One region of the Pseudarthrobacter sp. NPDC058329 genome, then DNA from elsewhere that is predicted to be linked to it. Evidence: predicted binding sites of a transcription regulator. Region 1 holds the regulator's gene; the other holds the start of a gene.

What was found. The regulator LexA, encoded in region 1, represses DNA repair genes until DNA is damaged. The targets are predictions, from matches to a motif close to TCGAACANNTGTTCGA.
Region 2: ACFVYC_RS09455 (LexA family protein) is a predicted target of LexA. The motif match lies at 1,419-1,434, and genes of this name have one in related genera.

What each region holds. Positions count from the first base shown of each region.
Region 1 is NZ_JBHVZR010000001.1:933,279-936,807, forward strand. Features, by position in the region: gene ACFVYC_RS04435 (ATP-dependent DNA helicase) at 1-1,231, shown strand, start outside; gene lexA (transcriptional repressor LexA) at 1,305-2,039, opposite strand; gene ACFVYC_RS04445 (LysM peptidoglycan-binding domain-containing protein) at 2,407-2,763, shown strand; gene ACFVYC_RS04450 (histidinol-phosphate transaminase) at 2,827-3,529, shown strand, end outside.
Region 2 is NZ_JBHVZR010000005.1:145,078-148,606, forward strand. Features, by position in the region: gene ACFVYC_RS09450 (Y-family DNA polymerase) at 1-961, opposite strand, end outside; gene ACFVYC_RS09455 (LexA family protein) at 971-1,405, opposite strand; gene ACFVYC_RS09460 (hypothetical protein) at 1,668-1,811, opposite strand; gene ACFVYC_RS09465 (hypothetical protein) at 3,071-3,502, shown strand.

The DNA.
Region 1 (3,529 bases):
CGCCGTCTCCGGACAGCTCTCGGTGGCCATGGTCCATGCCGCGGCCGCCGGCGCCCGCAAGCACACCGCCATTACGGTGGATGCGCTGAACGCCGCCGCCGCCAATCTGGAGGTTGCCCTCGCGGGAGTTCCGAACGGGTTGCTCCCCAATGGCCTGAACGACGAGCAGCTGGACTGCGTGGACCAGCTGCGGGAGGCCTGCCGTGCTGCCCTTTCCGACTCCAAGGGGGACAGCAGCACCACTGCCGACGGCGGCCGGCAACTCGCGCGCTCCCGCCTGATGCTCATCCTGGAACTGTGCGAACGGCTGCTCGCCGCCCGCGAGAACCGGGAAGTGGTGTGGTTTTCCCGTGCCAGTTCCTTTGACCCACAACAGGGATACTCCCAGCCCGACGAGACAGCGCCCGTGCTGATCAACATCGCCCCGCTGTCCGTGGCCGGGCGGCTGCGTGAAGGCCTGTTCGCCGGGCACACCGTGGTGCTGACCTCCGCCACCCTGGCGATTGGTTCAGCGTTCGAGCCGGCAGCAGGTGGATTGGGGCTCGTGGGCGAGGGCGCCCCCAGCTGGACCGGTGTCGATGTTGGGTCGCCCTTTGACTACCCCAAGCAGGGGATCCTGTACGTGGCCGGGCACCTGCCTAAGCCCGGCCGTGGAGCGTCCCCTGAATCGTTGGCCGAACTGGAGGCCCTGATCAAGGCTTCCAACGGCGGCGCGCTCTGCCTGTTTTCGTCCCGGCGTGCGGCCGAGGAAGCGGCCGATGCGCTGCGGCCAAAGCTTGGGATGACCGTCCTGTGCCAGGGCGACTCCACCATGACGGCCCTAGTGAAGCAGTTTGCCGACGAACCCGATACCTGCCTGTTCGGCACCATGTCGCTGTGGCAGGGCGTGGACGTTCCGGGCGGGTCCTGCCGCCTAGTGGTCATCGACCGGATTCCGTTCCCCCGGCCCGACGATCCCCTGATGACCGCCCGGTCCCGGGCGGTGGCGCAGGCGGGCGGCAACGGCTTTATGTCAGTCTCCGCCACACACGCCGCAATCCGGCTCGCACAGGGTGCGGGGCGGCTGATCCGGTCCACCGGGGACAAGGGTGTGGTGGCGGTGCTGGATTCCCGGCTGGCCACAGAACGCTACGCCGGATTCCTCCGCGGCGCCCTGCCCCCGTTCTGGTCCACAACGGACAGGAAGACGGCCATCGCGGCGCTGGAGAGGCTGGCCGGGGAGAAGGTCTGACCGCCCGGCGCGGCAGCCCCGGGCGTGGCAACGCACCGGGGCTGCCGCGCTGGGCGCGCTCCCCGGGCGCTGGTCAAAGCGAGCGGAGCACCGACACAACCTTGCCCATGATGGTGGCGTGGTCGCCAAGGATGGGCTCGTACTGCGTGTTCTGGGGGAGCAGCCAGGTGTGGCCGTCCCGCTGCCGGAAGGTTTTCACAGTGGCCTCGTCATCCAGCAACGCCGCGACGATATCCCCGTTGGCGGCGTCTGCCTGACGGCGGACCACTACCCAGTCGCCGTCGCAGATAGCGGCGTCCACCATGGAATCACCGGCCACCTTGAGCATAAACAGTTCCCCCTGGCCCACCAGTTGGCGGGGGAGCGGCAGGACGTCCTCCACCACCTGATCAGCCAAGATGGGTCCACCGGCGGCGATCCGGCCCACGAGGGGCACCATGGCAGTGTCCATGGCGGTGGGAAGCGCTGTAACGGTGCCGCTGCCGCCGGGCAGGTGCGGAGCCGGCTCGGCTGCCTGCTTCTGCGAACCGCCATCCAGGGTGAGCGGCATCAGCACCTCCATGGCACGCGGCCGCTTGGGGTCGCGCCGAAGGTAGCCAAGCTTTTCCAGCTGCGAAAGCTGGTGGGTGACGCTGGACAGGCTCGCGAGGCCCACGGTGTCCCCAATTTCCCGCATTGACGGCGGATACCCGTTGTCATTGACGGAGCGCTGGATGGTCTCGAGGATCTTCTTCTGCCGCGGCGTGAGGCCCTTGGCGGTCTTCTTCGGTTGGGAGGTTGCCCTGCCCCCGGCGGCTGCTGCTGCCATATTCGCCAATGCCTTTCGGTTGCCCCGGGCCCTGGTGGCCCGGACCTGAAGTTCACGCCGTAATTGTCAGACCCTGCTGATCAACTTCCGAGTGGTTGTTCTTTTCTTCAAAGCTAGGCCAGCCACATTGCTTTTTCAAACATTTGTTCTAGCGAGTCTCGACATTGTTCGTTGATAGGTGCTAAAACAGTAGGAGCAAAGTTCGAACATTTGTTCTACTCCGAACGCAGGCATTCGAAGACCCGCACCAGGGTCGCCGGGGCCGGCGGATCCGGAGGAGAACATCGGGCAGCACAGTATGGTCCAGGAGGGCTAAGTCATGTCAGCTACATCTGCTTCACAGGATTCAATCCCGGTGCGTCACCTCATGTCCGGGCCGGACCACCGGCTGGCGGACCGTCAGGCCTCTCTCCCGCCCCTGCGCCTGACGCGGCGCGGGAAGGTTGTCCTGATTGGTATTCCCCTCGTGCTGCTGGCGGCCCTGCTCCTCTCCCTGGCAGGCTTCTTCAACTCCCCGGCTAAGGCCTCCGATTCGGTGTCGGACCTTTCCGTTACACCGACCGTCACCGTTACTGTGCAGCCGGGCGAGTCCCTGTGGGCCATTGCCGGAAGCATCGCCCCGGAGCGGGACGCGCGGGATGTCGTGGCCGACATTGTCCAGCTCAACAACCTCACCGCCGGCTCGGTTCTTCCGGGGCAGCAGTTGTACGTGCCCACCCGGTAGTAGCCCGAGTCCCGTGGCGGCGTCACATTTTCCCGTGCCCGGCACGAGCACTAAACTGTTCAGGTGAATGACCAGCTAGAGCGCCTCAACCGGCTACCCCTCCGCAGCAACCTCCGTGGGCTTACCCCATACGGCGCGCCCCAGCTGGATGTTCCCATCCTCCTCAATGTCAACGAGAACACCCACGGTGTGCCGGCGGACGTGCAGGCTGCCATCAGCGCCGCAGTGACAGAAGCCGCCACCGGCCTAAACCGGTACCCGGACAGGGAGTTTACGGAGCTGCGGAAGGCCCTGGCGGAATACCTGGGCCACGGACTCGATGAGTCAAACGTGTGGGCGGCCAACGGCTCCAACGAAGTGCTCCAGCAGATACTCCAGGCTTTTGGCGGCCCCGGCCGCACCGCCCTCGGCTTCCCGCCCACGTACTCCATGTACCCGCTGCTGGCCAGCGGAACGGACACCGAATACATCGTGGGTGAACGGGCTGACGGCTACGGCCTCAGCGCAGAGTCCGCGGCCCTTCAGGTGAAGGAGCTGCAGCCCAGCATCGTTTTCCTCTGCTCGCCGAACAACCCCACCGGAACCGGGCTGGGGCTCGACGTTGTGGAAGCCGTGTACGAGGCCGGCGAAGCGAGCCAGACGATCGTTATCGTTGATGAGGCCTACCACGAGTTCGCCCACGATGGAACGCCGAGCGCCCTGACCCTCCTGCCCGGCCGGGAACGGTTGATCGTGTCACGGACCATGAGCAAGGCCTTCGCCCTGG
Region 2 (3,529 bases), on a different contig from region 1:
ACGGCACACACACGGAGGGGTAGGAGGTGTCTTTGGGGTTGAAGTGGGAGGTGCCGGCGAACGCGGTGAGAACTTTGGCTTGCAGCTCGTGTTTGGCCAGCCGCGCCGAAGCCTGCTGCCCGTAGACGCTCATCACCTGCCGGATTCCCGCGGCGGTGGTGATGGGTTTGGCGAACGAGCGGGAGAAGATCAGCTGGTCCCGCCCTATGCGCTCTTCTTCCATGGGGATGCAGGGGGTTCCCTGCAGTTCCAGGACGGTGCGCATCATCACGACCGAGAACTTGTTCCGGATCGCGACCGGGTCGGCCCGGACCAGATCGGCGATGGTGAAGATGCCCATCACGTTCAGCCGCCTGGTCAACCGTCCGGCGATGCCCCACACTTCCTCGACGGACAGCCGGCTTAGCAATGCCTCCCGCTCCGGGGCGGGGATGGAGTCCCAGTGGCACACCCCGCCGAAGGCCTTGTTGTTCTTCGCCCACTTGTTGGCCAGCTTCGCCAGCGTCTTCGTCGGCGCGATCCCGACACAGACCGGCACGCCGACGTTCCGCCGGACCGCGGCTTTCATCGACCGGCCCATCGCCAAAAGCTCCGCGGGGGTGCCTTTGACGCCGAGGAAGGCTTCGTCGATGCTGTAGACCTCCAGCCAGGCCGAGTATCGGCCCAGCAACTCCATTACCCGGACGCTGATGTCCCCGTACAGCTCGTAATTGCTGGAGAGCGCGACCAGGCCCCATTCCTTCGCCCTGGGGGCGAGCTTGAACCACGGCTCACCCATGGCGATCCCCAGGGCCTTGGCCTCGGGGGAGCGGGTGACAGCGCAGCCGTCGTTGTTGGACAGCACGATCACGGGCTTGCCTTCCAGAGAAGGGTTGAACGCCCGCTCCGCGGAGGCGTAGAAACAGTTCACGTCCACGTGCGCAATCTGTGGCATGTGCCGCATCAACGCCGGCTTAGACATCGCCCGGTCCTAAACGTGGTGGAGGCATCGGGTTGCGACGCCCCAAATAGTCAGGTCGGACAGTGCCGGCACTTCAATGTCCGGGTACGCCGGATTCTCCGCCTGCAGCACCACCCCTGCCGGGGTGATCCGCAGCCGCTTGATCGTCAGTTCCCCGTCCAAAACAGCGACGACCACACACCCGTCATGCGGCTCCAGCGCCCGGTTCACGATCAGCTCATCCCCGTCGCTGATCCCGGCGCCCTCCATGGACTCCCCGGACACCCGGACCACGTAGATGCTGCTGACGTCCTTGATCAGGTGCGCGTTCAGGTCGAGACGGCCGTCAAAGTAGTAGTCCTGCGCCGGCGACGGGAACCCCGCCGCAACCAGCACCGGGGAGACCAGCACAGACAACAACGAAACGCCCGCATCTATCACAGGGGGACCGATAATAACGCCCACAACACACCTTTATTCGAATATATGTTCGAGTTAATCAGTGTACTCCGCGGCCCGGACATTCGTGTCCGGCAGGTTCTTGGGAGAGCAAAACCGGGGCGGGTTGCACGCCAATGGGGGACAGCTTTGAGCTGTGCGGAGGGCTCCACCTGACCCCAGTGGGCACAACCCGCCCGGCCGAGCTGCGAGGGTGGTCACCGGGGGAGCCGGTCCTCCCTGGGAAGGAGTGTGGAAAAGGCTGGTGCCGTCAGCGGCGGGGGTGGGGTCAGGACAGGCGCCTGAATTCACCGGGCCGGATCTGTACGAGGATGGGCAGGGCCATTTGGATGGGTGTGGCTCCGATCGGCTCGTCGAGCAAGTCGTTGACAGATGTTTGCCCTTCCAGCTCGCCGGACTTGTCCCTCTCCATGCCCTTGACCCTAGGCGCGCGCCGCAGCTGGGAGTCCTAAGACACGCGGCCCGGCCGCCTCTTGGCCATGGGCGAAGCCGGAATGACCCGGCTGTGTAGAACGGGTGGTGCCACCCTCAGATGTTTCGGCTACGGGTTAGAAGGCTCCGAGGAAATCGGGGCCTTGGGAATTTAAGGATCCAAGCGTTTCGTTCAAGGGACTGACTCAAGGGGTGGTGTGTGCGCCTCTGATCGGGGCCGGCGGCCTTTGGCGCGGCCCTGCCCGGGCTGGCGCGGCCCCTACCCGGCCGGTCCGGTGCCAGGCGTGGTGTCCTCATCCCGTACGCGGTGCAGCAAGGCCGCCATGCTGCGCACGGCCGCGGGGTCTTTTTGCCGGGGCTTGCCGTTGCGGGTTCAGGCGTGAACGTTGTTCACGCCTGAACCTTTAGCCGCTTCGGCGAATTCTGCCCATGCCTCTTGGAGCTCCACCAGCTGCGCAGGCGTCAACGGTTCGTCCGCCTGCGGCTCAACGACGGCTGTTGAAACAGCCGTGTCGCCCCCGCTGTCCGACGTCCCCTGAAAAAGCTTCGTAGTCCCATAGCCCTGCCCCCTGAATAGATGTCCCGCCAGGAGGAGAACTCCCCCGAGTTCCGCTGCAACTGGCGACCGTCCTACGCTACCAACGCCCGAGGAATGTGTGGGAAGCAGCAGCGGGCCCGCACTCTTGGAATGCGGACCCGCTGCTTGTAAACATCCTGCTGCCTACGCCGTCGAGCATGACACATCGACTGGCTGGTGTGGGAGTTTTAGGCCCTGCCGTCACCGGCCAACTGGGGGGAATAGCCGATGACGGAGGACACTCTCATTTTACGCACGCCAGGACTGGTTTGCGCTGCGCTCCAACAAGTTGATGGGCGTCCGCTGGCGCGGCCGGCTGTTGGGTCCAGGGCGTGCCGTCGCAGAACTCCGGACCCCCTGAACCTGGTGTGTCTACGACGTTTTTTGGCTGCTGTCCTTCGGATTGTACGTGCCCGTTCCGGCCCCTCTAGCCCCTGTCGTTCCTCCCGGGCCTGCGCCCCGCAAAGGTCTTCTCCGGCGCTCCTTCGTCGCTGATTTCCTCCGAAGATTTTCCGGGTCTTGCCCTGCGGGTAGACGGGACTCCACGCGCACAGCTCCGCAAGCTTCGCCAGCAGCCAAAAAACAACGGGGGGAGAAGGGGAGCTGGCCGGTCACCAATGCCGCCCCACCCACCCAACTTCTCGGCAAGAAGGAGCAACACCATGAACGCAGTAAGCAAAAAGACCGTGACCCTCGCGGACACCGGGGAAACCATCGACGGCGTGACCGTGCTGGGTGACTACCACATGAACGGCGGCTACGACTGGATGGAACTGATCGAAGAACACGGCTGGGCCGTGCTCTCCAGCTGGGGATGTGACGGCTGGGACCTGGGCCAATGGCCCTACGTCATGGTCGCCGTTACCCGCACCGCTGACAGCATCGGCAACCTGTTCGGCATCGCCACCTACTGCGAGGGCGACGTGACGTGCACCTACTACCGGACGAAAGCCCGCCTGTGGGATGCGACCACTGAGCAAGCGTTCTTCCACTGGAAGAACGGGCAGGCCCAAGGCCCGGCGGACCTGCCGGAGGCCGCCGCCGAACTTCCCAGCCGCTACCGGATGCCCTACGCCGTGCGGGACGCCGCCTAACCAGCACTCAACCGCTGTACTGCCCGG